One region of the Streptococcus sp. CF8_Ac1-9 genome, then DNA from elsewhere that is predicted to be linked to it. Evidence: predicted binding sites of a transcription regulator. Region 1 holds the regulator's gene; the other holds the start of a gene.

The links. The regulator Rex, encoded in region 1, represses fermentation and respiration genes when NADH is low (regulators of the CRP and FNR family bind a similar motif). The targets are predictions, from matches to a motif close to TTGTGAANTANTTCACAA.
Region 2: adhE (bifunctional acetaldehyde-CoA/alcohol dehydrogenase) is a predicted target of Rex. The motif match lies at 10,033-10,050, and genes of this name have one in related genera.

What each region holds. Positions count from the first base shown of each region.
Region 1 is NZ_JANCOY010000001.1:329,973-346,333, reverse strand. Features, by position in the region: gene NML76_RS01680 (L-lactate dehydrogenase) at 1-307, opposite strand, end outside; gene gyrA (DNA gyrase subunit A) at 506-2,962, shown strand; gene NML76_RS01670 (class A sortase) at 2,976-3,719, shown strand; gene NML76_RS01665 (hypothetical protein) at 3,891-4,169, shown strand; gene radC (DNA repair protein RadC) at 4,224-4,907, shown strand; gene NML76_RS01655 (redox-sensing transcriptional repressor Rex) at 5,111-5,758, opposite strand; gene NML76_RS01650 (DUF4649 family protein) at 5,888-6,103, opposite strand; gene NML76_RS01645 (DUF1831 domain-containing protein) at 6,105-6,452, opposite strand; gene NML76_RS01640 (cysteine desulfurase family protein) at 6,462-7,574, opposite strand; gene NML76_RS01635 (ribose-phosphate diphosphokinase) at 7,584-8,540, opposite strand; gene NML76_RS01630 (CYTH domain-containing protein) at 8,613-9,170, opposite strand; gene NML76_RS01625 (GTP pyrophosphokinase family protein) at 9,266-9,937, shown strand; gene NML76_RS01620 (NAD kinase) at 9,921-10,739, shown strand; gene NML76_RS01615 (RluA family pseudouridine synthase) at 10,736-11,629, shown strand; gene pta (phosphate acetyltransferase) at 11,651-12,625, shown strand; gene mutY (A/G-specific adenine glycosylase) at 12,872-14,026, shown strand; gene NML76_RS01600 (thioredoxin) at 14,054-14,401, opposite strand; gene NML76_RS01595 (phospho-sugar mutase) at 14,663-16,361, opposite strand, start outside.
Region 2 is NZ_JANCOY010000005.1:67,131-83,491, reverse strand. Features, by position in the region: gene NML76_RS08645 (SIS domain-containing protein) at 1-439, shown strand, start outside; gene NML76_RS08640 (aldose epimerase family protein) at 521-1,561, shown strand; gene NML76_RS08635 (hypothetical protein) at 2,106-3,413, opposite strand; gene NML76_RS08630 (hypothetical protein) at 3,656-4,381, opposite strand; gene NML76_RS08625 (hypothetical protein) at 4,397-5,119, opposite strand; gene ruvB (Holliday junction branch migration DNA helicase RuvB) at 5,347-6,345, shown strand; gene NML76_RS08615 (nucleotidyltransferase family protein) at 6,352-6,918, shown strand; gene NML76_RS08610 (low molecular weight protein-tyrosine-phosphatase) at 7,092-7,517, shown strand; gene NML76_RS08605 (hypothetical protein) at 7,546-7,950, shown strand; gene NML76_RS08600 (acyltransferase family protein) at 7,940-9,742, shown strand; gene adhE (bifunctional acetaldehyde-CoA/alcohol dehydrogenase) at 10,145-12,796, shown strand; gene NML76_RS08590 (hypothetical protein) at 13,048-13,605, shown strand; gene NML76_RS08585 (hypothetical protein) at 13,619-13,924, shown strand; gene NML76_RS08580 (hypothetical protein) at 13,924-14,247, shown strand; partial or broken gene NML76_RS08575 (alcohol dehydrogenase) at 14,457-14,573, shown strand; gene NML76_RS08570 (ABC transporter permease) at 14,732-15,118, shown strand; gene NML76_RS08565 (N-acetylmannosamine-6-phosphate 2-epimerase) at 15,288-15,986, shown strand; gene NML76_RS08560 (YhcH/YjgK/YiaL family protein) at 16,148-16,361, shown strand, end outside.

The DNA.
Region 1 (16,361 bases):
CAAGGTTTTTACCAACAAGATCAAGGCGAGTTTCACCTGGTTTTTGAGGAGCACCTGCAGTAATTACAACAAGGTCAGCATCCGCACAGTCAGCGTACTCAGCCGCATAGATCTTCTTAGGTGAAGTGAAGGCAAGGGCGTGGCTAAGGTCAAGCGCATCTCCGACAGCTTTTTCGTGCAATTGAGGAATTTCGATAATTCCAAGCTCTTGTGCAATTCCTTGGTTGACAAGTGCAAATGCATAAGATGAACCTACGGCACCGTCACCGACAAGGATAACTTTTTTGTGTTGTTTAGTCAAATCCATGAGTCTAAACGTCTCCTTCATTTTTTTTTGAGATAGATTCTCATACGACTTCATTCTACCACTTTTGAAAGTCTTTGTCATCTGAAACAGTATGAATCCTTGATGTAAACGTTTTTACGTTTGTGTTCCTAAGAAGAAAAATAGGCTAAAATGTGTTATAATAGTATGGTGAATTAAGTAAAGAGAGGCATTTTTTGAATGCAGGATAATAATCTAATTGATGTGAATTTAACATCAGAAATGAAGACGAGTTTTATCGATTATGCCATGAGTGTTATCGTAGCTCGTGCCCTCCCTGATGTTCGGGATGGTTTAAAACCCGTTCACCGTCGTATTTTGTATGGTATGAATGAATTGGGTGTTACGCCAGATAAACCACATAAGAAGTCAGCCCGTATCACAGGGGATGTTATGGGTAAATACCACCCACACGGGGATTCCTCTATTTATGAAGCCATGGTTCGGATGGCGCAATGGTGGAGCTATCGCTATATGCTAGTGGACGGCCATGGGAACTTTGGTTCTATGGACGGAGATGGGGCCGCTGCACAACGGTATACCGAAGCCCGTATGAGCAAGATCGCACTTGAGATGTTGCGGGATATCAATAAGAATACAGTTGATTTTGCAGATAACTATGATGCCAGTGAGCGGGAGCCCATGGTGCTACCAGCACGCTTCCCTAACCTTCTTGTGAATGGAGCTACAGGGATTGCCGTTGGGATGGCAACCAATATTCCTCCACACAATTTGGGAGAAACCATTGATGCAGTGAAGCTGATGATGGACAATCCTGAAGTGACCACTCGTGAACTCATGGAAGTGCTGCCTGGTCCAGATTTTCCAACCGGAGCCTTGGTCATGGGGAAATCAGGTATTCATAAGGCCTATGAAACAGGGAAAGGTTCAATTGTTCTTCGTTCTCGTACAGAGATTGAAGTAACCAAGAGTGGCCGTGAACGGATTGTTGTCACTGAGTTCCCTTATATGGTCAATAAAACCAAGGTGCACGAGCACATCGTTCGCTTGGTGCAAGAAAAACGGATCGAAGGGATTACAGCTGTACGTGATGAATCAAACCGTGAAGGGGTTCGTTTTGTGATTGAGGTCCGCCGAGATGCTTCGGCTAACGTTATTTTGAACAACCTCTTTAAGATGACACAAATGCAAACCAATTTTGGTTTCAATATGTTGGCGATCCAAAATGGTGTTCCAAAGATTCTTTCTCTTCGACAAATTTTAGGGGCTTATATTGAGCACCAGAAAGAAGTGGTGACTCGACGGACCATCTTTGATAAAGAAAAAGCGGAAGCACGTGCCCATATCTTAGAAGGTTTGCTCATTGCCTTGGATCACATCGATGAAGTGATCCGGATCATCCGCAATAGCCGGACAGACGCTGAAGCACAAGCTGAATTGATGGCGAAGTTCAAGCTCTCTGAACGTCAAAGCCAAGCCATTTTGGACATGCGTCTTCGTCGTTTGACCGGTTTGGAACGAGACAAGATCCAAAGTGAATACGATGATTTGGTTGCCTTGATTGCTGATTTGGCTGATATTTTGGCGAAACCAGAACGTGTGGCGACCATCATCAAGGAAGAATTGGAAGAAGTCAAACGCAAGTTTGGCGATGCTCGCCGAACTGAGTTGATGATCGGAGAAGTCCTTTCTCTTGAAGATGAGGACTTGATTGAAGAAACAGATGTCTTGATCACCCTTTCTAACAAAGGCTACATCAAACGTTTGGATCAAGCGGAATTTACCGCTCAAAAACGTGGTGGACGTGGGGTCCAAGGAACTGGTGTCAAAGATGATGACTTTGTCCGTGAACTGGTCTCTACGAGCACCCATGATCATTTGCTCTTCTTTACCAATAAAGGGCGTGTCTATCGTCTGAAAGGTTATGAGATTCCAGAATATGGCCGGACAGCTAAAGGATTACCAATCGTCAACCTCTTAAAATTGGACGAAGGTGAATCGATTCAAACCATTATCAATGTGGAGCAAGACCGCAGTGATAAAGCTTATCTCTTCTTTACGACGCGACAAGGTTTGGTCAAGCGGACCAATGTAGCTGAATTTTCAAATATTCGTCAGAACGGTCTCAAAGCTCTGAATCTGCGCGATGAGGATGAATTGATCAATGTCTTCCTTACAGATGGCAATGCTGACGTCATTATCGGTACCAAGTATGGTTATTCTGTCCGCTTTAATGAGGCTGTAGTTCGGAATATGGGACGCTCTGCCACAGGTGTACGTGGTGTGAATCTCCGCGAAGGAGACAAGGTTGTTGGGGCTAGCGTCGTTACGGATCAAGATGAAGTATTGATCATCACTGAAAAAGGGTATGGTAAGCGGACAATGGCTAGCGAATACCCAACCAAAGGCCGTGGCGGTAAAGGAATCAAGACAGCCAATATCACAGAGAAAAATGGTCCCTTAGCTGGTCTTTTAACCGTTAAAGGGGATGAAGATCTGATGATCATTACCGATACCGGAGTCATGATCCGTACAAGTGTTGAAAATATCTCTCAAACGGGTCGTTCAACTCAGGGTGTGAAAGTCATGAGACTGGATCAGGATGCGAAAATTGTGACCTTTACAACAGTCCAGCCCGATGAAAAAGATGAAGAAGTAGTGGAAGAAAACGAATAGATAAGGGGACAGCATGTCACGCAAAAGAAAAAAGAAAAAGAGTTTACGCAATACTCTTATCAATATCGTTGCAACACTTTTGATTATTCTCTCGCTTCTCTTGATTTTCAATGCTCCGATCCGAAACATGATTATGGTTTGGCATACCAACCAATACCAGGTTAGCAAGGTCGATAAAAAAACCATTGATAAGAATAAAGAAGTGAAGACGAGCTTTGATTTCCAACATGTCCAGTCACTCTCGACGGAAGCCGTCATCAATGCCCAATGGCAAGCTCAAAAGCTACCAGTAATTGGGGGGATTTCGATTCCTGAATTAAACATGAACCTTCCGATCTTTAAGGGGCTTGAAAATGTAGCCCTCTACTACGGAGCAGGGACCATGAAGGAAAACCAAGTCATGGGGCAAGGCAATTATTCTCTTGCTAGCCACCATGTATTTGGCCTAACTGGAGCAAATGCCATGTTATTCTCACCATTAGAGAAAGCCAAGGCGGGAATGAAGATCTACATCACGGACAAAGAAAAAATCTATACTTATGTCATCTCGTCAGTTGAGACAGTGACTCCAGATCGTGTAGATGTCATTCAAGATCGTGAAGGCGTTAATGAGATCACTTTAGTGACCTGTGAGGATGCTGCAGCGACTTACCGTACGATTGTAAAAGGAAATTTGGAAACCTCTGTTGACTATGACAAGGCTCCAAAAGACATCCTGGATTCATTCAGCAAGTCTTATAATCAAATGCAACTTTAAGAAAATAAAGCCCGAGACAGAAATGTCTGGGCCTTTTCTATGTAGGAGAGGCTGGGAGAAATTCTTGTAAAATTGTAAGAGATTGGTAATATAATGTAAGGAACTTGTCATAATATTAAGGGAAAATCAGTATATAATAAAGGGGAAAGAGTATGATAAGGAGGTAGAATAGTGACGAAAGAGCGAATTTATCATCTCTTGCATCATTTCTATAATCTCTTAGTAAACGATTTTCCACGAAATGGTTTAATTACGAAAGGAATCTACGAAGTAGAGCAGGTCTACCAAGCTTTAGAGGCCATTCCTCAGAGCCAGGAGTACTTGATTCGCTGTGAAATTCAACAGTTTTTAAAAGAGCTTGAACAAGTTCAAACAGGTTACCAGATCCGCTTTAATAAAGATGAAGTCTTAGTGTTAGATGACTTGAAACAAGAAATCGCCTGTAAATAATGAAAGGTTGTCGTTTTCTTCATTTATTACGAATTAATAAGTGAGGAGGAAATTATGTACGACATATCATTTATTGAACCATCTTTGCTTCCTAGAGAACGTTTGGTTTCTGAAGGGGTAGATAAGCTGAGTCATCAAGAATTGCTATCCATTCTCTTACGGACAGGCAATAAGAAAAAAAGCGTTTATGAGATTGCACAAGGTCTTTTGAGTTCGGTTAATAGTTTAAAGGAGTTAAGTCAATTAACCCTAGAGGAGCTACAGGAAATCTCAGGTATTGGCCGGGTGAAGGCCATCGAACTTCAGGCTGTGATTGAGTTTGGACGAAGGATTCATAAAGATGAATTAATGAGTTCTGAACAAATCATGAGCAGCCAGAAATTGGCCCATAAAATTCAACAGGAAATCGGCCATAAGAAACAGGAGCACCTGGTTGCCCTCTATTTGAATACACAGAATGAAATTATTCATCAACAGACCATTTTTATTGGAACCGTGAATCGAAGTATTGCGGAGCCACGTGAAATCCTGCATTATGCACTAAAACACATGGCAACCTCTATCATCTTGGCGCACAATCATCCATCTGGTGCCGTATTCCCCAGTAAAAATGATGATGAAGTAACGCATCGAGTTTTAGAAGCCTGTGAAGTGATGGGCTTAACTCTATTGGATCACTTGATTGTATCTGAAGAAAACTATTATAGTTACCGTGAAGAAACCGATTATTTGGCATAAAAAAGAGAGTGGGACAGAAATCGGTAATTCGTTAGAATTCGATTTCGTCGTCCCACCTCCGCACAGTTGAGTAGGGCTGTAAAAGCTGTTAAAATCAGCGTAGTAGAGCCCACTCAATCACTGCGTCTTGCTCGACAATCTAAAAAATAATTGAGAGGCTAGGACTTTTGTCCCAGCCTCTTTTCTTGTTAATGTATAAGTCTTTATTCTTCATTTTTACGCATGAAATAAAGAAGTGTCTGTAATTCACTGGTGAGGTCGACATATTGGACGACGACATCTTTAGGGACTGTCAGATGTACTGGTGAGAAGCTGAGAATTCCCTTGACACCAGCGTCTACCAAAAGACTAGCAACTTCTTGAGCTTTGACGCTAGGAACAGTAAGGATGGCTGTTTGAATGCCTTCTTGTTTGAGCTTTTCTTTGATGGTGGAAATCCCATAAATGGGGATCCCATCCTTACTTTTGGTATTGATCAGCTCATGATTGTCTAGATCAAACGCCATGACAATTTTCATCTTATTGCGTTCATGGAAGCGATAGTTGAGAAGCGCACTTCCCATATTTCCGATCCCCACAATAGCGACATTGGTAATGGCATTGTCATTTAAAAGATCGGCAAAGAAGTTCATCAGTTTTTTTACGTCATAACCAAATCCCCGTCTTCCTAATTCACCAAAATAAGAAAAATCTCGGCGAACGGTAGCAGAGTCAATCCCAATTGCATCAGCAATTTGCTTGGAATTGGCGCGCTCTATTTTTTCAGAGTTAAAGCGTTTAAAAATGCGGTAGTAGAGCGATAAGCGTTTTGCTGTTGCGCGTGGAATTGGAGTATTTTTATCATGTTTCACAATATCACAACCTTTCCCTCTTATTGTATAGGAAGATTGTGAAAAAATCAACTATGTAGAGCGATTTTTAAAAAATATTTTTGTCTAAAGAAAAAGCTGATGGCGATGGAGAGTTCCATCAGCATCAGCTTAGTTTTCAGCTTGTTCTATCTTTTTCAAAAAAGCATAGAGTCCATCGACTCGCCCTGTATAGGGGAGCTTTTCACCTTTGTATTCAATGGATACGATTGAGTAAGAGTCAGGCAGGGTTACACAGCCTGAAAAATCTAGGATGCAGGCTGCAAGGTCAGGATAAGTAGTCGTTCGTTCTACTTGATAAGCGTCAATATAAGTTAGGGTTACCATATTAGGCCTCTGTTTTGTTGAAAATTTCTCTTTCGACAAGACTATCCATTAAGAAATAGAATTTTTGTTGGATAATGTCATTTTCTGGATTTTTAAAGATATTAACCAGGCGAAGCCCAGACTTGTCTGTAATATTGATCTTAAAACCTGTCAAATCTTTATTGAAAATGATTTTAAGTAGGAAGCCTTCGCCGCTATTTGGAACGGCTTCGAGCAAACGATTTAACTCGTAATTTCCAACTTTTGTAACAGCAAATGTATTGTCACGTAAGGTATATTTTTTTACATTTGGGTGTAGACTATAGGTATATTTGCAGTCTTTCAATGAAACACTTGTTTCAAAAGCCATATTGTTCTCCTATGATATAATTTCTTTAAGTTTTGAGAGGAAGTCTTGAACCTCCTCTACGGTATTGAGTTCTGAAAAACTAATTCGAAGGGATTCTTTTAGGCGTGAGCTATCTTTTCCATAGAGCGCCTCAAGGACATGGCTGGGTTGAACTGTACCAGCGGTACAAGCAGAACCTGTAGAGACAGAAATTCCAGCAAGATCGAGTCGCATCAGTAAAACGTCATTTTGGACACCCGGAAAGCCAAGGTTCCAAACAAATGGAAGATGGTCGTCATTCGCATTTACGTAGTAGTCGTAGGCTGCTAAACCATTGACTAGCTCTTGGCCGAGTTTTTGAACCTGGTTGAAATTTTCTTCTTGATGAAGTGTAGCTTGCTGAAGCGCGGTTGCCATCCCGACAATAGAAATGAGATTTTCCGTGCTGGCTCTCATCTTACTTTCCTGATCCCCACCATGTAAGAGATTATCAAAATCTGGGGCGGCCGCATAAAGGAAGCCGACGCCCTTTGGTCCATGGAATTTGTGGGCAGAAGCACTGAGAAAATCAATTCCCAACTCTTCGGGATAGACAGGGACCTTTCCAATTGCTTGTACAGCATCAACGTGAAAGGCAGCTGGATGAACTTTTAAGAGTTCTCCGATTTCTTTAATCGGTAGAAGATCGCCTGTCTCGTTATTGGCAAACATAGTAGAGACAAGAATGGTATCCGGTCTAAGTGCAGCCTTGATATCACTAGCCTGAATGCGTCCATCTCTTGGTTGAACGATCGTAACTTCAAATCCGAAACGTTCTACAAGATATTCGATGGGTTCTAGAACCGCATGGTGTTCCAAAGCGGTAGTAATGATGTGTTTGCCATCTGCTTGGTGTTTCAAGCAGTAGCCTTTTATAACGGTATTATTACTTTCTGATCCACCTGAGGTGAAAAAAATCCGATTTGGAAGAGTATGGAGGGACTGAGCAATCTGCTCGCGAGACTCTCGAAGGAGTTTACTAGCCATCCGTCCATGAGCATGAAGGCTCGATGGATTTCCAAAAGTGGTCTTCATAGTTTCAGACATTTTATCAATGACTTCAGGTAGAAGGGGAGTTGTTGCGGCATTATCAAAATATATCACATTAAGACCTTATTTCTTGTGGTAGGCAAATAGAGGACTAACAGGTTTTCTTTCTTGAATGCGAACAATAGCTTCAGCGATCAGTTCGCTAGCTGTCAGATAGTTAATATTTTTTGGTGTTGGTCCATTTGGAGCAACAGAATCGGTTACCAAGATTTCTTTGATCGGAGCTTGGTCTAATAATTCAACAGCTCCTTTTACAAATAAACCATGGCTTGATACAGCATAAATTTCAGTAGCACCTTCGCGTTCGACGATTTTCGCAGCTTCTGAGAATGTCTTACCAGTATTGAGAATATCGTCAATCAAGATCGCTTTCTTATCTTTGACATCCCCGATAATATAGCCATAATCACGGTTCGCATCATCTTGCTCGTAATCAATGATGGCAATCGGTGCATCAAGATATTCTGCTAAACTACGAGCTCGTTTGACACCTGAATTTTTAGGACTGACGACGACGACATCAGGACCTGTGAGACCTTTGTTAATGTAGTGTTCTGCAAAGAGTGGAATGGTAAAGAGGTTATCCACGGCAATATCGAAGAAACCTTGAACTTGCACTGCATGGAGATCCAGTGTGACGACGCGATCCACCCCAGCTTTGACCAACATGTTTGCGACGAGCTTAGCAGTGATTGGTTCGCGAGGAGCAGCTGTCCGGTCTTGGCGAGCATAACCGAAGTAAGGCATGACCACATTGACAGTATTTGCGCTGGCCCGTTGGCAAGCATCTACCATAATTAAGAGTTCCATCAAGTGATTGTTGACAGGGAAACTGGTTGATTGAATGATATAAATATCATATCCACGAACACTTTCCTCAATATTGACTTGGATTTCACCATCTGAGAATTGACGGGATGAAATTTTCCCAAGTGGAACCCCAGCATGATCCGCGATTTTTTGCGCAATCTCTGGGTTTGAATTGAGAGAGAAGAGCTTCATATTTTTTTTATCTGACATGTGATTCCAACCTCATTTAGATTTTTGATCTTAGCACTATTTTAGCAAAAATTTGCGATAATTTCAGCTTTTTTACAATCTTTCCGCTAATCTAGCGATTTTATTTTTTGCTGCTTTGTAGACGATTCCATGGTCTGAAATGAACTGATGAAAATTTTCTTCCTGTTCAGCAGTTTCCACCTCAATTTCCAACTCATAATCTTCAGTGTCTAGATAGAGACTGTGGTCTAGTGCCACCAAGCCTGCAGCTGTTTCTTTTTCGAATCGTTCTGTTGTCAGGCTTCCCCAGACAGCAAGTTGTTCAACTGGGATTCCTTTTGACTCCAAGAGGTTTTTGATTTCTCCATCAGGAAACTGTTGTTGTTGAAGAATCTCCTTGGTTTCTTCTGGGCTGAGTGCTTGATTGTACTCGAAATGGCCAACTGTTTCAGGAACTTTGAGGGTCAATTCAGCCTGATCTGTGAAGGTACGCACCCGTAAGGCCATTTTTTCCTTGCGGATGAGCTGGTCGGGTGTATCGATATAGTGATTGGTTTGGACAACCAATTCTGTATCAGTAAAAAGTGGAAGGAGGGATTGGTATTCCTCCTTATCTAGCAAGGTTTTGTATTCAATTTCTAAATGGTTCATTTTGTGGTCCTTTGCTTTTTTTCGAAAGCGATTCATGATATAATAAGAGATGTGTTTATTGTATACAAAAATGGTTCAGATTACAAGGTGGTAGGATGGCAATTGATTGGGAAAACTTCTTAGATCCTTATATCCAAGCAGTTGGGGAATTAAAAATCAAACTGCGTGGGATTCGTAAGCAATATCGTAAGCAACAAAAGCATTCTCCAATCGAGTTTGTGACAGGTCGTGTTAAGCCGATTGAGAGCATCCGTGAAAAGATGGTTCGAAGAAATATTTCTGAAGAAAATCTGGCACAGGATATGCAAGATATTGCAGGCCTTCGCATCATGGTCCAGTTCGTAGATGACGTCGAAGAGATCCTAGAAGTTTTGAGACAACGGCAGGATATGCGCGTGGTCCAAGAGCGAGATTACATTCGCCACAAGAAATCAAGTGGCTACCGGAGTTACCACGTCGTGGTCGAGTATCCGGTCGATACCATTGATGGAAATGAAACGATCTTAGCAGAGATTCAAATTCGGACCTTGTCCATGAATTTTTGGGCAACCATTGAACACTCGCTTAATTATAAATATAAAGGAGACTTTCCAGACGAGATCAAAAAACGCTTAGAGACGACAGCAAACCTGGCCTATCTCTTGGATGAAGAGATGGGGGCAATTCGGGATGCGATTCAGGAAGCTCAAGCCCTGTTTGATCCACTTCATCGTAAGTTAAATGATGGCGTTGGAAATAGTGATGACACAGATGAAGACTACAGGTAAAAAAGTATCCATTATTCGCAATCGCAAGCGTCAAAGCGAAGAGGTTTTTCAGCAATTGCGCTACAAGCTTCGGAAAAATAATTTTATTTTAACGGAGAAGCATCCGGATATTGTAATATCCATTGGTGGTGATGGGATGTTGCTATCGGCTTTTCACAAGTATGAACACCAGTTGGATCGGGTTCGCTTTGTTGGCGTCCATACCGGACACTTAGGATTTTATACAGATTACTTAGACAGTGAAATCGATAAGCTAATTGAGAATTTAAAATATGATACAGGCGCTAAGGTTTCTTACCCTATTTTGAATGTCAAGATTACTTTTGACAATGGGGAAACCCGTACCATGAGAGCGTTGAACGAAGCGACAATTAAGAGAAGCGACCGGACCATGGTTGCCGATCTCACCATCAATGGGGTTGATTTTGAGCGCTTTAGAGGAGATGGGATTACCGTTTCGACTCCGACAGGAAGTACGGCCTACAACAAATCCTTGGGAGGTGCAGTTCTTCATCCTACTATTGAGGCGCTGCAGATTGCGGAAATTGCCAGTCTCAACAACCGTGTTTATCGTACCTTGGGTTCTTCTGTTATTGTCCCTAAAAAGGATAAGATCGAGATTACACCGACGCGTCCTGGCTTCCACATTATCTCTGTCGACAATTCAACCTATTCTTACCGCAATATTGCAAAGGTAGAATACCAGATCGACAACCATAAGATTAATTTCGTGGCAAGCTCCAGTCATACCAGTTTCTGGAATCGGGTCAAGGATGCCTTTATCGGAGATGATAGAGAATGAGATTTGAATTCATTGTCGATGAGCATGTCAAGGTCAAAACTTTTCTGAAAAAACACGAGGTTTCTAAAGGCCTTTTAGCCAAGATTAAGTTTCGTGGTGGCCAAATCCTTGTCAATGGACGTCCGGAGAATGCGATTTATTTGCTGGATATTGGGGATCGCTTGGTCATTGACATTCCAGCAGAAGAAGGGTTCGAAACCCTAAAACCCATGGATCGGCCTTTGGATATTTTGTTTGAAGATGATCATTTTTTGGTCTTAAACAAACCCTTTGGCATTGCCTCGATTCCAAGTGCGATTCATTCTAATACCTTAGCAAATTTTGTAAAAGGCTATTATGTGAAGCAGGGATACGAGAATCAGCAGGTCCACATTGTTACTCGTTTGGACAAGGATACTAGTGGCGTTATGCTCTTTGCAAAACATGGTTATGCCCATGCCCGCTTGGATAAGCAATTGCAGTCTAAAACGATTCAGAAACGCTATTATGCCTTGGTTAAGGGTTCTGGGAAGCTTGATCCTGTCGGAGAGATTATTGCTCCGATTGCGCGTGATGAAGATTCAATTATCACCCGAAAGGTAGCTAAAGGCGGCAAGTATGCCCATACTAGCTATCAGGTTGTTCAATCTTTTGGTAATATTCACCTAGTGGATATTCAGTTACACACAGGTCGAACCCATCAGATCCGCGTTCATTTTTCCCATATTGGTTTTCCGCTCTTGGGAGATGATCTCTATGGCGGAAGTTTAGAAGACGGCATTGAGCGCCAAGCCCTTCATTGTCATCGTCTATCCTATTATCATCCATTTCTAGAGGAAGAATTGGTCATAGAAAGTCCACTGCCTCCAGATTTCCAAGCTGTATTAACACAGCTTCAAACTAGTTATTAATTATTAAAAGGAGTAAAACTCATGGAAGTTTTCGAAAATCTCAAAGCCAACCTCGTTGGTAAGAATGCTCGTATTGTATTACCAGAAGGTGAAGAACCTCGTATCCTCCAAGCGACAAAACGCATTGTGAAGGAGACAGAAGTAACCCCTGTCTTGCTTGGTAATCCGGATAAAATTCGGATTTATCTTGAAATCGAAGGGGTTTTGGATGGATATGAAGTCATCGATCCTCATTCTTATCCAGGTTTTGAAGAAATGGTAGCTTCCTTGGTAGAACGTCGTAAGGGCAAAATGACTGAAGAAGAGGCGCGTCAAGTCTTGAAAGACGACGTTAACTATTTTGGTGTCATGTTGGTTCACATGGGAATTGTTGATGGGATGGTATCTGGTGCGATTCACTCAACAGCCGCAACTGTTCGTCCGGCCTTGCAAATTATCAAAACTCGTCCAAATGTAAAACGGACTTCAGGAGCTTTCCTTATGGTTCGTGGATCTGAACGTTACTTGTTTGGGGACTGTGCCATCAACATCAATCCAGATGCTGAAGGATTAGCCGAAATTGCTATCAATTCAGCTATCACATCCAAGATGTTTGGTATTGATCCAAAAATTGCTATGTTGAGCTATTCAACAAAAGGATCTGGTTTCGGTGAAAGTGTTGATAAGGTTGTCGAAGCGACTAAGCTTGCCCATGAACTTCGTCCAGACCTTGAAATTGACGGGGAATTGCAATTTGACGCAGCTTTTGTCCCTGCAACTGCAGCCTTGAAGGCTCCAGGAAGCAAGGTGGCAGGTCAAGCTAATGTCTTTATCTTCCCTGGTATTGAAGCAGGTAACATTGGATACAAGATGGCTGAACGTCTTGGTGGCTTTGCAGCAGTAGGTCCTGTCTTGCAAGGATTGAATAAACCAGTCAACGACCTCTCTCGTGGATGTAATGCAGATGACGTTTACAAATTAACCTTGATTACAGCAGCTCAAGCTGTGGAACAATAAGAAATGCATTTAGAGAGTGGGACAGAAATCGGTAATTCGTTAGAATTCGATTTCGTCGTCCCACCTCCGCACAGTTGAGTAGGGCCGTAAAAGCTGATGAAATCAGCGTAGTAGAGCCCACTCAACCACTGCGTCTTGCTCGACAATCCAAAAACAATTGAGAGGCTAGGACTTTTGTCCCAGCCTCTTTTTCATTATAAAATCAGAATTTCTAAACTCTAACTCATTCTGTGGTATACTAGGAATATGTTAGATGTAAAAGATTACGGGATTACCATGTGGGAGGAGGAAAAAATTGCTTCCTTCCGAGAAAAGTTATTTGCTTGGTATGATGCCCATAAACGGGATCTCCCCTGGAGAAGGACCCAGGATCCTTATAAAATTTGGATCTCAGAGATTATGCTCCAGCAAACACGAGTCGATACAGTGATTCCTTATTATGAGCGTTTTTTAGACTGGTTTCCGACGGTTGCAGATTTGGCTCAAGCTCCTGAAGAAAAACTCTTAAAAGCTTGGGAAGGCTTGGGCTATTACTCACGTGTCCGCAATATGCAGAAAGCCGCCCAGCAGATCATGGAAAATCACGGAGGAGTGTTTCCATCAAGTTATGAGGAAATATCTAAACTGAAGGGAATTGGGCCTTATACAGCTGGTGCCATTGCTAGTATTGCTTTTGGCTTGCCAGAGCCAGCAGTGGATGGCAATGTCATGCGTGTTCTAGCCCGCTTGTTTGAGGTGGATTACGATATCGGAGTTCCAACTAATCGCAAGATTTTTCAAGCCATGATGGAAATCTTGATCGATCCGGCCCGTCCGGGTGATTTCAATCAGGCTTTGATGGATTTGGGGTCCGATATTGAATCGCCAGTCAATCCACGGCCGGAAGAGAGTCCTGTTAAGGAATTTAGCGCGGCTTATCAACATGGAACCATGGATCGTTATCCCATTAAGGGTCCTAAGAAGAAACCGGTACCTGTCTATCTCACAGCCTTTATTATCAAGGATAGTCAAGGGCGCTACTTGCTGGAGAAAAATGAGCGAGAAGGGCTTTTATCAGGTTTTTGGCATTTCCCTTTGATCGAAGTGGATAGCCTGTCTGAAAACCTAGGCCAATTATCTCTACTGGATGGGCAGGGTCATGCAGAAGTCAACCCAGAAATTCTTTCCTTTGAACAGGACTATGACTTGGCCATTGATTGGCAAAACAGATCGTATCCTATCGTTCAGCATGTCTTTTCGCATCGCAAATGGCAGGTTCAACTTCGTTACGGACTAGTAAAAGAAGGAGAACAGCCAGCAAGTGAATCGACTGTTTGGTTAACACCAGAAGAATTTTCGAATTATCCTTTTGCTAAACCCCAGCAGAAGATTTGGACGACTTTTTCGGAAAATGAAAAATAGCTAGAGATTATTCTCTAGCTAATTTTTTTATAGATGAGCGAATGCTTTGATTTCTTCTTCAGACATAGATGAGTCGCAACGAACACTGACTTCACCGGCTTCGATATGTAAAAATCCTGGGACAGTTGGGATACCGTAGGTTGAGCGGAAGGCTTGTAACGCATCTAGCTGACTTGGTTCTTCACTATTGATGAAGTAGATATGAGCTTTTGTTTCAGCTACGACAGTTGCTAACTTAGCAGCGAACTTCCGGCAGTAAGGACAAGTCTTGCGTCCGATAAAGAAGGTCGCTGTTTCTTTTTGATCGATCGCTTCTTGCGCACGCGTGACAGTTGTCACTTCAAGATCTTTAATATCTTCTAAAAATTGTTCCATGAGATTACCTCGCTTTCTTCTATGTCTAGTATGCCATATTTTCTATAAAATCGCTGGTATTTGCTACGAAAGAAAGAGAGAGTGGGAGAGAAATCGGTAATTCGTTAGAATTCGATTTCGTCGTCCCACCTCCGCACAGTTGAGTAGGGCTGTAAAAGCTGATAAAATCAGCGTACTAGATAGAGCCCACTCAACCACTGCGTCTTGCTCGACAATCCAAAAATAATTGAGAGGCTAGGACTTTTGTCCCAGCCTCGTGTTTTAGCCTACAAAAGCATTGATTTCTGCTTCGATCTTCGCAATTTTTTCTTTAGCATCTGCTTCAGATTCACCAACTGTAGCGATGTAGAATTTGATTTTTGGTTCTGTACCTGAAGGACGAACGGCAAACCATGAATCATCAGCCAAGATGTATTTAAGAACGTTGCTTGGAGGAGTTGTCAATTTTTCAACGCCGTCAGCAGTAGTAGCTGTTTGTTCCAAGAAGTCTTCTGTCTTAGCAATGTCTGTATTGTTAAATTGTTTAGGAGCATTACCACGGAATTTATCCATGATTTTCTTGATTTCAGCAGCCCCGTCCACACCTGAAAGGGTAACAGAGATGGTTTTTTCTGCGAAGTAACCGTATTGTTTGTAGATTTCTTCGATACCATCTGCCAAAGTCATACCACGTGAGCGGTAGTAAGCTGCGATTTCAGCAACGATAAGAACGGCTTGGATAGCGTCTTTGTCACGTACGAATGGTTTGATCAGGTAACCGAAGCTTTCTTCGAAACCAAGCATGTAAGTGTGGTTATGTTGTGTTTCAAATTCATGAATTTTTTCACCGATAAATTTGAAACCAGTCAAGACGTTAAACATCGTTGCGCCGTAGCTTTCTGCAATCTTAGTCACCAACTCAGTTGATACGATGGATTTACAGAGGGCAGCATTGGCAGGAAGTGTACCAGCTGTTTTGTGAGCTTCAAGAATGTATTTAGCAATGATCGCTCCGATTTGGTTACCAGAAAGGTTGAGGTAAGAACCGTCTGGTTGGCGGATTTCAACACCAAGGCGGTCAGCATCTGGGTCAGTTGCAACCAATACATCAGCGTCTACTTTGCGACCAAGTTCTTCAGCAAGAGCAAAGGCAGCTTGGTTTTCAGGGTTTGGAGATTTAACAGTTGAGAAGTCAGCATCTGGAACAGCTTGAGCTTCAACAACTTGAACAGCTTCAAATCCAGCTTGGGCAAGAGCACGACGAGCCAACATTTCACCAGTACCATGAAGTGGAGTGTAGACAATCTTCATGTCACGACCATATTCATTGATCAAGTCTTGGTTGATGTTAACGCCTTTCACTTCTTTCAAGTATTCAGCGTCGACGTTTTCACCGATAACTTCAATCAAGCAGTTAGCTTTGCTTTCTTCAAGGTCAGCTAATTGTACAGTGAAAGGATTTTCGATAGCACGGATGTAATCTGTCAATGCATCAGCATCTGCTGGAGGCATTTGTCCACCGTCTTCACCGTATACCTTGTATCCGTTAAATGGAGCAGGGTTGTGGCTAGCGGTTACCATGATCCCAGCAAATGTGTGAAGATGACGAACAGCAAATGACAATTCCGGTGTTGGACGTAGGCTTTCAAATACATAAGATTTGATTCCGTGTGCAGCTAAAACTTGAGCAGATTCAAAAGCAAACTCTGGAGAGAAGTGACGGCTGTCGTAGGCGATCGCAACGCCGCGTTTCTTCGCTTCCTCACCTTTTGAGTCGATCAATTGGGCCAACCCTTCAGTTGCTTGGCGAACAACATAGATATTAATACGGTTAGTACCAGCACCGATTAATCCACGCATACCAGCTGTACCGAATTCTAGGTTGGTATAGAAGGCATCTTCTTTTGTTTTTTCATCCATTGCGACCAACTCATCACGAAGGTAAGCTGGTAATTCAGCAAAGTCGAGCCATTTTTGGTAG
Region 2 (16,361 bases), on a different contig from region 1:
CCATGAAGCCCAGCTCAAGATTTTGGAATTAACAGCAGGCAAAATCGCAACCATGTATGAGAGTCCTGTCGGATTCCGTCACGGTCCGAAATCCCTCATCAATGACCAGACCCTCGTCTTGGTCTTTGGATCCATTGATCCATACACACGTCAGTATGATCTGGACTTGGTTCGAGAAGTTGCAGGGGATCAAATTGCCCGTCAAGTTGTCCTCTTGACCGATCAAGCTGCAGGGATTGAGCATGTACGGGAAGTGTTGGTGAAAGCATCAGCAGACTCTCTAGATATCTACCGTGCCTTCCCATACATTATCTATGGTCAATTGATTTCTCTCTTGACTTCGCTCAAGGTGCAAAATCGCCCAGACACACCTTCACCAACTGGTACCGTCAATCGGGTTGTTCAAGGGGTGATCATTCATCCATTTCATAAAGAATAGCCACTAATTTTCTATAAAAAGTGGAGTGTTTCTTCTTGTGAAACTGATACAATGGAGAAAAACAGTGAGAGGAGAAGGTTTGTGAAACAGTATCAAGAAAGCGTGTTTGGGGAATGGCAGAATCAAGAGGTTCGGGCTTATCGCCTCGAAAATGATAAGGGCTACCAATTATCTGTCATGACCTATGGGGCGACGATCTTAGAATATGTGACGCCTGATAAAGAAGACCAGTTTACCAATATCATCTTAGGTTTTGATCGTTTTGAGGATTATGTGGACAATAGCCCTAAATATGGGGCTAGTATTGGCCCGGTAGCAGGTCGGATTGCAGGGGCAAGCTTTGAACTCAATGGTCAAACCTACCACTTGGAAGCCAATAACGGTGCCAACTGCAACCACAGTGGACCGACGGGTTGGGACAGCGCCTTGTTTAGCGTGGAATCCGTGACAGACCAAGAAATCACCCTGTACACAGAGCGTGCAGATGGTACCGGCGGTTTCCCTGGAAATCTCAAGATCTGGGTAACCTATGGTTTGACTGAAGCAGGTGAGCTCGAGATTGCTTATCGGGTAGAAACGGATCAAGATACTCTAGTTAACCCGACCAACCACAGCTATTTCAACCTATCTGGGGACTTCACCCAACCGATCAATGACCATGTCTTTCAGATCAACCATCAAGGGCTTTACCCTATCCATCCAGACGGTGTTCCTCTTCAGACCGTGGATAGAGAAAGTCCGGTTGTTCAGCATCTCTACCAAGCTATGCTCTTGGAGGATCTTTTTAAGGACTCTGATCCGCAAATCCGCCTGGTAGAAGGATTAGACCATCCATTTGCTCTTCCAGAAGGGCATGAAAATGCTGGCTTTCTTTACCATCAGCCATCTGGACGTTTCTTGACCTTCAAGTCAGAAGCCCCAGCCTTGGTGGTGTATTCAGCCAATTTCGTAGACGAGACTGTTCATCTGCAAGGCCAACCAATGGTTCAGCACAATGGCTTGGCTCTAGAATTCCAAACAGTGCCAGATGCCATTCATAGCGACCAGGCAGAAAAGGTCATCTTGAGAGCAGGTCAAGTCTTCACCAGCAAGACTAGCTACCATGCCATCGCTAAGAAATAAGAAGGAAAGGGGAGTGGCCAAACAAGGATGTGAAATCCTTGCTTGAGACCTCCTCTTTTTCTCAAAAAAAATTTTTTAGAAAAACTATAAGGAAATTTTAAGCTTCCTATCGTATACTAATACCATCATCAAAGACCTCCTAACTTTGAATGATAAAACTCCTAAAACTTTTTCATAATAATCTCCCTATAAGAGCCACCAAAGCCGGTGGCTTTTTTCTGGGAGTGAGACAGAACAATTTTTTAAAATTGTTCGTTGTCTCACCCCCGCACAGTTGATTAGGTAATCTTTGGAGCTATAAGAGCGAACAAAGATACCAATCAACCACTGCGTTATGTAATTATTACTAAACCTATTTCATCTAACCAAGCCTGATAGGGACGTAGACGAGCTTAGGTACATTGATGCAGTTTGAGCGGAGCGAAAACTACGTTCCTTCCTAACCGAACCAAAGGTACCGAAGTATTTTAATAGAGCGTAAGCTCTTTATTTTTTTGCACACAAAAAAGCCCCCTTGAGAAATTCTCAAGGGGTAGTGGAATGACTAATCGCTCGTTGTGTCAGACACTTTTTTGAATTTTGCTGAAATAATCGTATTTAGATTATTATGTCCATCGCGTTGCTCAATCGTCAACGTTAAAATATCTCCATCAATAGAGTATTTATACGTAGTTTCTTTAGCGACAGGTCCAATGGACATGGTTGCAAGTTGCACAATATTGATAGCTTCTGGGAAGATAATCGTTTGGTTTGCTGTATCTAATTTACCGTTCTTCAATACAGAATGAATTTTAGCATTACCTCTATCAAATTCATAAGTTGTATTGGGCAAGTCTTTAGCGCCATCCTGTAGATTGACTGATAATTTATTAAATTGATTTTTAATATATTCTTCTTTCGTTTGAGTCACTTTAGATGCATCTTTTTGTTTTAAGTAATCGTAGAACCTTCCAAAACCATCTGCTAGAGATACAGTATAGTCGAATTCAACAGATGTACCTGTAATGTTCAACGTTGGTTTTAAATCTTTCCATGCCTCAGGATAGATAAGCTTGATAGCCGAATCATCATTGTCAAAATCTTTAAAGGCTAAGCTACGTTCAAGAGCTGGTCGGAAGTCGATGGCTTGCCATTTTCCTTCAATTGGAACAGGGTCTTTTTGAGTAGTGCTTCCTTTACGTTTGAAGTGTAGTTCATAGTGAACTGGAAGATTATTTTTCTTCGCTTTTCCATCAATCGTGACATAAAGCATGTCGTCTTTTAATTTGTAGTGATATGTGTTTGGCGAAACGCGATTTTCACCGAATGAGAAGAAGAATGAGTTTGCTACTGAAAGTCCTTCATCAAAGGTCATTGTTTTGGCACCTTGATCAATAGAACCCGTTGCTTCGTAGCTAAACACGCCAGTATCTTTATTCATGCTGACTTTGTATTTCTTAAAGTCGCCTGCAAATCCTTCATGAGAGTCATACATGATTTTTTTGAATTCTTCTTCAGTCTTGCCTCTAGCTTCTGTTGTGACAGTGGAGAAAGCTTTAATAAAGTTATCAATGTTATAGTCGTATTTAATGGTTGCCGTATTGTTTTCAATCTTCATGTCCATTTTGAAGTCTTTAACAGATTCAAGCAAGTGTGCAAAGTGGATTCCATGGAGGGTATAGGCACCGATGGATTCCGTTAAAGCATCGAGAGTATCGACTAATTCCCATTCGCCATCAATCGTTTCGACTTTTGCTGTTTCTGTTTTAGCAGCCTTTTTAGAGCCACTTTGTTTTTGAGAACAAGAAGCTAGTAGGAAGACTGAGAGCAGAGCAACGAATGCTAAAAATAATTTTTTATAACGTCTAATCATCGCTAGACCTCCTTAAAATAGATGATTGTATTACGCTTATATTATACGTGCAACATAATTGTTTTGCAAGGGCTTTCAAACGAATCACAATTTTGTTTTGTAACTTGACCGATTATTCAACATAAGAAACGGAAAAATTGTATGTAGCAGAGTACCCAATAGATGAGATTCTCAAGGCTTCCTAAATTATTTTGTTTGCACGCAAAAGCCCCTTGAGAAATTCTCAAGGGGCGGTGAGCTATTTAATTAGTTTTAGGATCTGAAACTTTCTTGAATTTCATTGGATAAACGAGATGTGCTCCTGTTTCTTCGAATGTTTTTTCAGCGTAAATTGTAAGGATGTCACCATTCAATTCGTAGTGATAAGTAATTGGTACGTCTGTAGAATTAATATAAAGAGGTAGAACTCCAAAGATGTTTGGGACTTCAGGGAATACGATCGTTTTTGCATTCTCGTTTAAAACTCCATCTTTTAACGTTGCAGTTAACACTTTTGTATCGTTATCAAACGTTCCAGTTTGATGTTTAAAACTTCCAAATTTCTTTTCTCTTACGCCTAGAAGGATGGCAGTAGCTTCTTCTTTTGTAGGATATTCATCTTTATTCTGTTCAGCATAAAAATCAATATACTTATTCATATCAGCACTATAAGAATAAGTTACATCTGTTCCTGTGATTTTTAGAGTCGGAACGATATCTTGGAAGGCTTCAGTAACCTTTAATCGACTATTAGCATCACCATAATAAATTAAGAAAGTACGTTCCACTGTATCTCTAAAATCTACAGCTTTCCAGTCCCCTTCGAGTGAGACTGGGGTCGGTGCTACTGTGGTAGTTTCTGCAACTGTTGTAGTCTCAGCGGTTGTTTGTTGTTTCTGTTGCTGTTGTTTCTGTTGCCCACATCCTGATACCAATAGAAGAGCAAGAAGGGAAAACATCCATAGGGAACTTTTTTTCATATTGTTCATGATTGATCACTCCTTCTAATGATTGTCTTCTACGTAATTGAAACGAAGACGTATTACTCTAAAATGACTTTGTTCATCTTTACCTTCAGCATAAAGTGTTAGTTGGTTACCTTCAACGGTGTAAGTATAAGTAATTGGTACAAGTGAATTATACGTGGTTCCCATAACAATTCTACTTAAAAATGTAGGTGTTTCAGGGAACGTAATAGTATGTTTCTGTGTATCGATTTCTCCAGTTAGAGAGTAATCATAGGCATAATTAGGTTCGTCAAGAGTAATCTTTGTATGTTTCAAATTTGGAATATAATTCTTAAATTCAGCAGTTTTATTTTTTAAATACGATTCATAATTTGCTTTGTTCTCTCCTGTTGCAAATGCTTGATCCTCATACAGTTCTCTGTAATCAAAATGGTACTTCAATTCAACGGTTTTATCTTTAATGGTCATCGTCATCTTAACCTTATCGAAGTCATCAAGCATTAGTACAGCGGCAAGTTTTTTGATATTAGAAGCTAGGAATACTTTTTGAATGGTCATTTGTTGGTCAGTCCATTTCCAAGTTCCTTGTTGATCCTTTGTAAGATCTTGTGGTGCTTTTATTGTTTGAGGAGATTTATCTGTTTGAGAAGACTTATTTGTTTTAGAAGACTGCGATGGAGAAGACTGACATCCCGCAATAAGGAGCACTGCAAAGAATGCCAAGAAACCGAAAAGGATCTTCTTTGTTTTAGTAAACATAAATTTACCTCCTAAACGTTGTTGCTTTAATTTTATCATTAAAGGAAATAATTATAAAGTGAAATGGTGAGCGATAGATGAAGAAGGGACTGTATAATAAAAAGAAAGGTTGGCGATGAGGGCAACTGTTCAACTTATTCTAACGAACGCTAGTGAGAACCAGGATCTTTAAAAAACACATTCTATTTATGGTACCGAAGGTATCATTTTTTGCTATAATAGACTGTATGAGTAGAATTTTAGACAATGAAATCATGGGCGATGAAGAGGCCGTTGAACGGACGTTGCGCCCGCAATATTTACATGAATATATCGGTCAAGATAAGGTCAAGGACCAGCTGAAAATCTTTATCGAGGCAGCTAAGCTTCGGGATGAAGCGCTGGATCATGTCCTTCTTTTTGGCCCTCCGGGACTGGGGAAAACCACCATGGCCTTTGTCATTGCCAATGAACTGGGTGTCAATCTCAAGCAGACTTCTGGTCCTGTCATTGAAAAGGCTGGTGACTTGGTAGCTATCCTCAATGATCTAGAGCCGGGCGATGTCCTCTTTATCGATGAAATCCACCGTCTGCCTATGTCAGTCGAAGAAGTGCTTTACAGCGCCATGGAAGATTTTTACATCGATATCATGATTGGTGCTGGCGAGACCAGCCGGAGTGTTCATCTGGATCTTCCTCCCTTCACTCTGATTGGGGCGACGACTCGAGCTGGTATGCTGTCCAATCCCTTGCGCGCTCGTTTTGGAATTACGGGGCACATGGAATACTATGAGCAAGATGATCTGACAGAGATTGTCGAGCGGACCGCCGAAATCTTTGAGATGGAGATTACCCACGAAGCTGCCGAAGAGCTTTCTCTTCGTAGTCGGGGGACTCCTCGGATTGCCAACCGTTTGCTTAAACGGGTGCGCGATTTTGCTCAGATTATGGGCGATGGCTTGATTGATAACACCATTACGGACAAGGCCCTCTCTATGCTAGATGTGGACCATGAAGGGCTGGACTATGTCGATCAAAAGATCCTGCGCACCATGATTGAGATGTATGGCGGTGGCCCGGTTGGTCTTGGGACCCTATCGGTCAATATTGCCGAAGAGCGCGAGACCGTAGAAGATATGTATGAGCCTTACTTGATTCAGAAAGGTTTTATCATGCGGACCCGGACAGGGCGCGTGGCGACCCGCAAGGCCTATGAACACCTGGGTTATCCCTACAATGGAGATTAGAAGAAGATGCTGACGGAAAAAGCGATCGTAGAACAGATCCAAGCGGATCAGGAGATGATGAAAGTCTTGGCCATTATTCGAGATCTCAACTTGGCAGATGCCTGGTTAGTGGCGGGCGCGGTGCGAAATTTCATCTGGAACCGGCTCTCTGGAAAACCAGGGTTTGATGCGACAACCGATATGGATCTGGTCTTTTATGACCCTGCGATCAGCTATGAGGAGACTCTGCAGATCGAGCAGGAATTAAAGAAGACCTATCCCCAGTACGCTTGGGAAGTGAAGAATCAAGTCTACATGCACCAGCATAGTCCGGGGACGGCTCCTTATCGCAGTGCCTGTGATGCGGTTTCCAAATACCCCGAGCAGTGTACGGCACTTGCAGTTCGCTTAAGAAAAGATGGTCAGCTAGAGCTCTTTCTCCCTTATGGGACAAAGGATATCGAAGACTTCATCGTTCAGCCAACTCCGCATTTTTTAGCCAGCCCAGAGCGTTTAGCGGTTTATACAGAGCGGATGAAAAAGAAGGATTGGCAGAGTAAATGGCCTCCATTAGAGGTTCGTTTTCCAAAATAGAGAAACAGATCAGATTTGAAAAAGGAATCTGATTTTTCTTTAAAATGATGGAGTCCCTTTGTCATCTTTCTGTCACATTTTTGTTATAATGGTAATAGTATGCTGGTTTTCCATAGTGGAAAGCCAAGAGCTCAGCTAGGTTGGGCAGTCCGAACAAGGAGTTAGGTGGAATCATGAAAAAAATCGTCTTTGTCTGCTTAGGAAATATTTGTCGGAGCCCCATGGCGGAGTTTGTCATGAAGGACTTGACGGATCAGTATGAGATTGAAAGTCGGGCCACCTCGAGCTGGGAACATGGCAATCCCATCCATCAGGGAACCCGGAAAATCTTTCAACAACACCAGGTCCCATATGATCCAGCTAAGACGTCCTTACAGATCAAGGAAGAGGATTTTTACAACTTTGATTTGATCCTAGGGATGGACGAAAACAATGTAGCAGATCTGAAGCAAATGGCTCCTGCAGGAACAGAACACAAGATTCATCTTTTTGCTGCTGAAAGTGTGCCAGATCCGTGGTATACCGGTGATTTTGAAGAGACCTATTCCAGAGTCCTGAGCGGCTGTAAGGCTTGGTTAGATCAGTTAGCAACTTTTTAAGAGTTTGATATGTGAGAGAATACAGAATATGAAAGAATTTTATGAGACCTATAAGGTCTATCTGACGCGAAAAAATTTAGAAATAGCAGCATTAGTCGTGATTATTCTATCTGCTTTGCTGGTTTTCCTTTCAGCCATTCCAGGTCAGGGCGTCTTGACCTTGGACAAGGGGGCGATCCGTTACGACGGAAGTTTGGTCCGTGGCAAGATGAATGGCAAGGGAACCGTCACCTTTAAAAATGGGGATACCTATACAGGTAACCTCGTCAACGGCTCTTTTAGTGGCTATGGTAAGTTTAAGTCCAAGGATGGCTGGACCTATGAAGGGCAGTTTGTTAATGGCCAGCCGGAGGGCAAAGGCACCTTAACCACAGAAGCCAACGTCGTATACAAAGGAACATTCAAGCAGGGGATTTATCAAAATGCGCATTAAATGGTTTTCACTAGTCCGTGTTACAGGACTCTTATTGGTATTGCTTTACCATTTCTTCCAAAAAGCCTTTCCTGGAGGCTTTATTGGGGTAGATATTTTCTTCACCTTCTCAGGATTTTTGATTACAGCGCTCTTGATCGATGAATTTGCGCGCAAGCAAGGAATCGACTACCTGGCATTCTTGAAACGGCGCTTTTACCGGATCGTACCACCCCTTGTCTTTATGGTCTTGGTCGTGATGCCCTTTACCTTTATGGTCCAACGGGACTACGTGGCTGGTATTGGGACTCAGATTGCGGCGGTCTTCGGTTTTGTGACCAATTTCTTTGAGATGGCAACGGGTGGTAGTTACGAAAGTAACTTCATTCCACATCTCTTCCTTCATACCTGGAGTTTGGCTCTAGAAGTGCATTACTATGTGCTCTGGGCACTTTTGGCATGGTTCTTGGCTAAGCGGGCTAAGACAGTTGGGAAATACCGAGGCATGCTCTTCCTGGCGTCCAGCGGACTCTTTCTCTTCACCTTCTTGTCTATGTTCATCCGCGCCTTTCTGACAGCTAATTTCTCCACTATCTATTTTTCTAGCTTCACTCACATCTTCCCCTTCTTTGCGGGATCATGTCTAGCAACGGTAACAGGGATTGCTAATGTCAGCCCGAACTTTACAAAGTTGGTGCAGTCTTGGAGCATGAAAAAGACCTTATCGGTCTTGGGTGGAAGCTTTGCCTTCTTGTTTGTGCTCAGTCTTTTCTTGCCATTTGATAGCTTGTGGACCTATCTGTTTGGCTTTTTAGCAGCGACAATCGCAGCTTGTGCCATGATTCTGTCGGCCCGCATTCTCCATGAAAAGACGCCAGATAAAAAAGAACCAGCCATTCTCAATTTCTTGGCAGATACTAGTTATGGTGTCTATCTTTTCCACTGGCCTTTCTTTATCATCTTCTCTCAACATTTGGGAAATATGATGGCAGCCCTTGTGACGACGATCGTTTCCTTGATTCTAACGGCTCTGTCCTTCTATATTTTGGAGCCAACTATTGCAGGCAAGGAACCTCGTGTCTTCGGCATGAAGATGGATCTCAGTTTTTTGACCAAGCCGATCTTTTACCTCATGATTCCTCTGGCTCTCTTGATGATTGGAATCTCCGCCTTTGCACCAACCGTTGGAGCTTTTGATGAGAGTTTGGTAGTGAGTGGGCTCAATCAAGCAGACAGCAAAATGCAGGTCACACGGACGCAAGTGGATAATGCGACGGCAACAGACTATAACGTCTCAAATGGTGTGACCATGATCGGTGATTCCGTTAACTTGCGAGCGCAGGACTACCTGACTAAAGCCATCCCTGGCATCCAGATCGATGCAGTGGTGAGCCGTCAGTTGGAAAATGGAATGAAGGTCTTTGAGACCGATATCTCCAATAAAGTTCTCCTAAAAAATGTGGTCATTGCCCTAGGAACCAATACTGTAAGCAACTACAAAGAATTGCTGGATCAGTATGTTGAGAAACTTCCAAAAGGCCGTCGCTTGATCCTTGTGACACCATATGATGGGCGCTATGCCAACGATCAGTCCAGTGAATCGGTTCAAACGCGTCTTTATGAGTTGGAACTAGCTAAGAAATACGACTTTATCACGATTGCGGACTGGTACCAAGTAGCAATTGAAAATCCAAACATTTGGGTGGGAACAGACTCTGTTCACTTCAATATGGAAACCAATGGTGGGGAACTCTATGCTCAAACAGTCAAAGAAGCCCTTGATAAGGCCGAAAAAGGTCCGGTCAAGAAGTAACAATGCTTCTCTGAAACTGAAACAAAACAAATCCTAACAAAATAAAACAAAAAGCAACTTTTTACTTGTAAAAAGCTGCTTATTTTAGTAAGATTAAGAAAACGCTTACAAAAATCAATTGAAAACATCTCTTTGTGAAGAAAAAATTTTTTTAATTATTTTTTCACAATTTTGCTAGACAATTGCTTTCACATCAATAAGATTGATAAAAATTTCACAAACTTCAAAAAAATCTTTGTGAAAGTTGCTTGGAAGTGTTTACAAAAATCTCAAAATAGAGTACAATTATATTGTGAAATAATTAACAAATCGAAATTTCTTACACTATTCTTGAAAATTTCAGAAAACATGAAAAAGTTCTAGAAAAGGATAAGGGTTTCAAACATTGGAGGAAAGCATCAAATGGCTGATAAAAAAACTCTCTCACCTGAAGAAAAGAAACTCGCTGCTGAAAAACACGTAGACGAGTTGGTGCAAAAAGCGCTAGTGGCGCTTGAAGAAATGCGCAAATTGAACCAGGAGCAAGTGGACTACATTGTAGCGAAAGCATCTGTAGCTGCTCTTGACGCACACGGTGAGCTCGCTCTTCATGCTTATGAAGAAACTGGTCGTGGAGTCTTTGAAGACAAAGCAACCAAGAACTTGTTCGCTTGTGAACACGTTGTAAACAACATGCGTCACACCAAGACGGTTGGTGTCATTTCAGAAGATGACGTCACTGGTTTGACCCTGATTGCTGAGCCAGTCGGAGTTGTCTGCGGGATCACTCCTACAACCAACCCTACTTCAACAGCAATCTTTAAAGCCTTGATTTCCTTGAAGACACGGAACCCTATCGTCTTTGCCTTCCACCCATCTGCTCAAGAATCATCTGCTCATGCGGCACGAATCGTACGCGATGCAGCAATTGCAGCTGGAGCACCTGAGAACTGTGTGCAATGGATTACCCAACCTTCTATGGAAGCAACCAGTGCCCTTATGAACCATGAAGGAGTTGCGACCATCCTTGCGACCGGTGGTAACGCCATGGTAAAAGCAGCTTATTCTTGTGGAAAACCAGCTCTTGGGGTAGGTGCCGGAAACGTTCCTGCTTACGTTGAAAAATCAGCCAATATCCGCCAAGCAGCACACGATATCGTCATGTCTAAATCATTTGACAATGGTATGGTCTGTGCGTCTGAACAAGCGGTTATCATCGATAAAGAAATCTACGATGAGTTTGTTGAAGAATTCAAATCTTACCACACTTACTTTGTTAACAAAAAAGAAAAAGCCCTTCTTGAAGAGTTCTGCTTCGGCGTAAAAGCCAATAGCAAGAACTGTGCAGGTGCGAAATTGAATGCGGACATCGTTGGGAAACCAGCAGCATGGATCGCTGAACAAGCTGGCTTCTCTGTACCAGAAGGAACCAATATCCTTGCGGCAGAATGTAAAGAAGTTGGCGAAAAAGAACCGTTGACTCGTGAAAAATTGTCACCAGTCATCGCTGTTTTGAAATCTGAAAGCCGTGAAGACGGAATTAACAAAGCTCGCCAAATGGTTGAATTCAACGGTCTTGGTCACTCAGCAGCCATCCATACTGCTGATGAAGAATTGACCAAAGAATTTGGTAAAGCGGTCAAAGCTATTCGTGTGATCTGCAACTCTCCTTCGACTTTCGGTGGTATCGGGGATGTTTACAATGCCTTCTTGCCATCATTGACACTTGGATGTGGTTCTTACGGACGTAACTCTGTTGGGGACAACGTTAGTGCCATCAACCTCTTGAATATCAAAAAAGTCGGACGCCGGAGAAATAACATGCAATGGATGAAACTTCCTTCAAAAACATACTTTGAACGTGATTCAATTGAATACCTACAAAAATGTCGTGACGTTGAACGTGTCATGATCGTTACAGACCACGCTATGGTAGAGCTTGGTTTCCTTGATCGTATCATCGAACAGCTTGACCTTCGTCGCAATAAGGTAGTTTACCAAATCTTTGCAGACGTAGAACCAGATCCAGATATCACAACTGTTGAACGTGGTACAGAGATCATGCGTGCCTTCAAACCGGATACCATCATTGCTCTTGGTGGTGGATCACCAATGGATGCGGCCAAAGTAATGTGGCTCTTCTACGAACAACCAGAAGTGGACTTCCGTGACTTGGTTCAAAAATTCATGGATATCCGTAAACGTGCCTTCAAGTTCCCATTGCTTGGTAAGAAGACTAAATTTATTGCGATCCCAACAACATCTGGTACAGGATCTGAAGTTACTCCATTTGCCGTTATCTCTGATAAAGCAAACAACCGTAAATACCCAATCGCAGACTACTCATTGACTCCAACAGTTGCCATCGTAGACCCTGCCTTGGTATTGACAGTTCCTGGATCTGTTGCAGCAGACACTGGTATGGATGTTTTGACGCACGCGACAGAAGCTTACGTATCACAAATGGCTAGCGACTTCACAGATGGTCTTGCTCTTCAAGCTATTAAACTTGTCTTTGAAAACTTGGAAAGCTCAGTCAAGAATGCGGACTTCCATTCACGCGAAAAGATGCACAATGCGTCAACCATCGCAGGTATGGCCTTCGCCAATGCCTTCCTCGGTATTTCTCACTCCATGGCCCACAAGATCGGTGCGCAATTCCACACCATCCACGGACGGACCAATGCCATCTTGCTTCCATACGTTATCCGCTACAACGGTACACGCCCAGCCAAGACAGCTACATGGCCTAAGTACAACTACTACCGTGCAGATGAAAAATACCAAGATATCGCTCGTATGCTAGGACTTCCATGCTCTACTCCAGAAGAAGCCGTTGAAGCTTACGCAAAAGCTGTATACGAACTCGGTGAACGCTGTGGTATCGAAATGAACTTCAAAGCACAAGGAATCGATGAAAAAGAATGGAAGAAACATTCTCGTGAATTGGCCTTCCTTGCTTACGAAGATCAATGTTCACCAGCTAACCCACGTCTTCCAATGGTAGACCATATGCAAGAAATCATCGAAGATGCATACTATGGTTACAAGGAACGTCCAGGACGTCGTAAATAAGACGCCAAGGAACAACTGATGTTTATCAGCTACCCCCACTCGAAAGAGTGGGGGATTTTTGCTATTTGGGTCCAAAACTCGTTTTTTCATAAAAAATTAGACTTTTTTTCAGAAATTGTGTTATTTTTATAGCATTCCGAGCTATTTTATGTTACCCTATAGTGTGTGAATCTGCCTGTAGCTGAAGGGTTATGATCCTTTTTCAGTTATAGGAAACGAAAAAACAAATCCAAGAAAGGAGGCCATCTCAAATGGAGTTAGAAGGTGACGTGCAAGGAAGACAAGATCAGGCACAGAAAATTATTAAAATGCCCCAACGAGATCGGGAAACTTCCACTTCAGAAAATCAGCCATCATCTGCTTCGGTGGTCTCCATGTATGGGCAGGAAAAGCCAAGCATTTCTAGCCTCCATCAGCAACTAGCGAGCGCGTCTGGAACCCAGACCATTCAATTGCGGGAGGAATTGGTGCTGGCGGTAGCGCAGAATGCTTCAGCGCAAGCAACTGCCTTTGAGGCAGAGGTCAAGGATAAGCTGGAAGAGGCCAAGGAGACGGTTTCTCATAAGGTCGCTGAGGTGTCACAAATGGCCCACAGCATGGCCCAATTTTTAACAGACGCAGAAGTGGAGCAACTATTAGGAGAGTTCTCCATGGATGCTTGTTGGGACCAAGCGGTAGAGGCGGAGAACCTCGCCCAAGCAAAGGCCTATTCCACTCGCTTGTCAGATTTGGCAGGTCAGCTGGAGGCTGCATCAGCTCAATTGGTGGACTTGGACAAGGGACAAGCGACGGCCTTTGATTTTTCATAAGTAGGAGAAAAAGATGTTAGAGATCCTGGGAGAGGACAGAGAACGAATTGAGGAGCTCCATCGAGAGATTAAAAAGGAGCAAGAGCGGATTGCGATCAGAAGTTTGATTGCAACGCAGAAAGCCTTGATGATGTTGGAAGGGATGAGTTTGCAGGTAACCTTGGGCGGTCAATCCGAAAAGATGCGCTCTTTTGCTACAACGACCCTCGTTAGTGATTTGAAAGATGGATTTACAGGAGGAGCAGCGGACGCGGTAGAAACAGCACTGAAAGCAGTGAAGAAGCCGATTTTATTGAGTCCGATTAAAGGAGGTATGTGATGTACCATTCAGGAAATAGTGAATTAGAACAACTAGAAGATCGACATTACCGCTTCAATCAAAAGCTCAGTGAGTTGGAGTGGGATTATGCGGATATGCGTATGGATGTCCGCCAACATACAGAAAATTTAGTGGACTGGCTGAGTGCCTTGCATTTTCAAGCGCCAAGTGCGGAGGCCCAAAGTGGCTTGGAGCGTTTATTTGCCTTGCAAGAAGAGTTTGAGGCAGAACTCAAGCGCTATGAAGAGCGTTTAGAAGAAGAGCGTGAGCGCGAGCAGCAAGAGTACTATAAGCAGCGTCAACAATTAGAACAAGGTGATTGAAACATTCCTCTGGTAGAGATAAGAGGAATGTTTTTGTTTGCTCGAAAACTTTTAAAAATGTGCCTATAAATTCTTGCAATCGCTTACTTAGTATGTTATAATATTCACAAAGAAACGAAAATAAAATGGTTTTATCAAACCAACAAAAAAGGAGTCGCTTGTGAAAGCTGCAACTTATGTATCTGCAGGCAATCTGCAACTGCTGGATCAAGCTCACCACCCACCACTTCAAACTCTCAGAAGTTGAAAAAGCCTATGATGTCTTTAAACATGCGGGTGAAAACCATGCACTCAAGGTCATTATCGAAAATGACATCAGTGAATGAAGTGGTGACTAATATTTGTTCATAGTTTTTTTAGACGGGCCAGAGATATTCTGGTCCTATTTTCAACCCCAAAAAGCCAATGATTCCTTGCAAAATAAATTCGTTGTCTTATAATAGAAGTACAGAAAACGATTACATAAAGAGGAAGGTGTGATCTTATGAAACGGTTTTGTTATCATCATGAATTCTGGATGGACTTCCATTTCTGGATCTTGGTCTTGCTTTTAGCGACTGTAGCTTTAACGATGCAGGCTCCGCTTTCGGTAGTTAGCCTCGCTTATCTTGCTTTTGTTGGAATTTTGATCCTTCTTCAGGTCTTTCAACCGCCTGTATCGACACGGCAGTATCCAGAAGGTAGCTACCATTTCAATTGGACCTTTTATCGCGATACCCGACTGTATATCAATCTCTTTTTACTAGCAGGTCTCTTGGCAGGCCCAATGGCTTCATCGGATATGGTCTATTGGATCTTGCTTGGAGCAGTCGTCGGCTCTATTGGCTTTGTATTTGTCGTAAAGGAAAAAGCGACTCAAAAGATGGCCTAAGGAATCACCATGTCCTAGATCTCTGAAACTAGTTTCAGAGATCTTTTTATTTTTCCCAAAATGCGAAACTATAATCCAATTGCAGGGTTAATATTGTAAGCGTTTTAAAAATGGATTATAATCAATTTACAAGTACTCGAGTTGCCTTATTATCAAAGGAGAAGGAGTTATGTCAAAGATTACAAAAGATGAATTGATCCAGCAAATCAAAGATGGCATCATTGTTTCTTGTCAGGCTCTCCCTCACGAACCGCTCTATACAGAAACTGGAGGAGTCATTCCTCTCTTGGTTAAAGCGGCTGAGCAGGGTGGAGCTGTCGGGATCCGAGCCAATAGTGTCCGAGATATCAAGGAAATCAAGGAAGTGACCAAGTTACCGATCATTGGGATTATCAAACGTGATTACCCACCTGAAGAACCCTTTATCACGGCTACCATGAAAGAAGTTGATGAATTAGCAGCTTTGGATATCGCGGTCATTGCTCTGGATTGTACCAAACGTCCCCGTCATGATGGCCTTTTGATTAGTGACTTTATCCATCAAGTCAAAGAAAAATATCCCGATCAGCTGTTGATGGCCGATATCTCGACCTTGGAAGAAGGATTGACGGCTGTTGAAGCTGGAGTAGACTTTGTCGGAACGACCTTATCTGGATATACAGACTACAGTCCAAAGGTCGATGGACCAGATTTTGAACTGATCCATAGCCTCTGCCAAGCAGGAGTAGATGTCATCGCAGAAGGCAAGATCCACTATCCGGATCAAGCCAATAAAATCCATGATCTCGGGGTTCGCGGCATCGTTGTAGGTGGTGCCATTACTCGACCAAAAGAGATTACAGAGCGCTTCGTCGCAGCCTTAAAATGAGAAAACAAAACAGTAGATTGAAGGAGGAGGAGACCGAATAGAGAGTAGTCGAATTCATTTAATGAGAGTGTTTCAGTGAAGGATAACGATGAAGATTTCAAGAAGGAAGTCATATTTGCTTAACTTTCTGCAACATAAATCTAGTGTAAAAGGAGAAATAGATGATATTTGATGATTTAATAAACATAAAATTGTACAAAGGGATTCATCCTAATCTGGATCAAGCGATTGATTTTCTCTATGAACACCGGAAAGATTCTTTTGATCTCGGGAGATATGATATCGACGGTGACAAGGTCTTTCTCGTTGTCCAAGAAAACACCCTTAACAAAGATGAAAATGATCGCTTTGAACATCATCGTCGTTATGCCGACC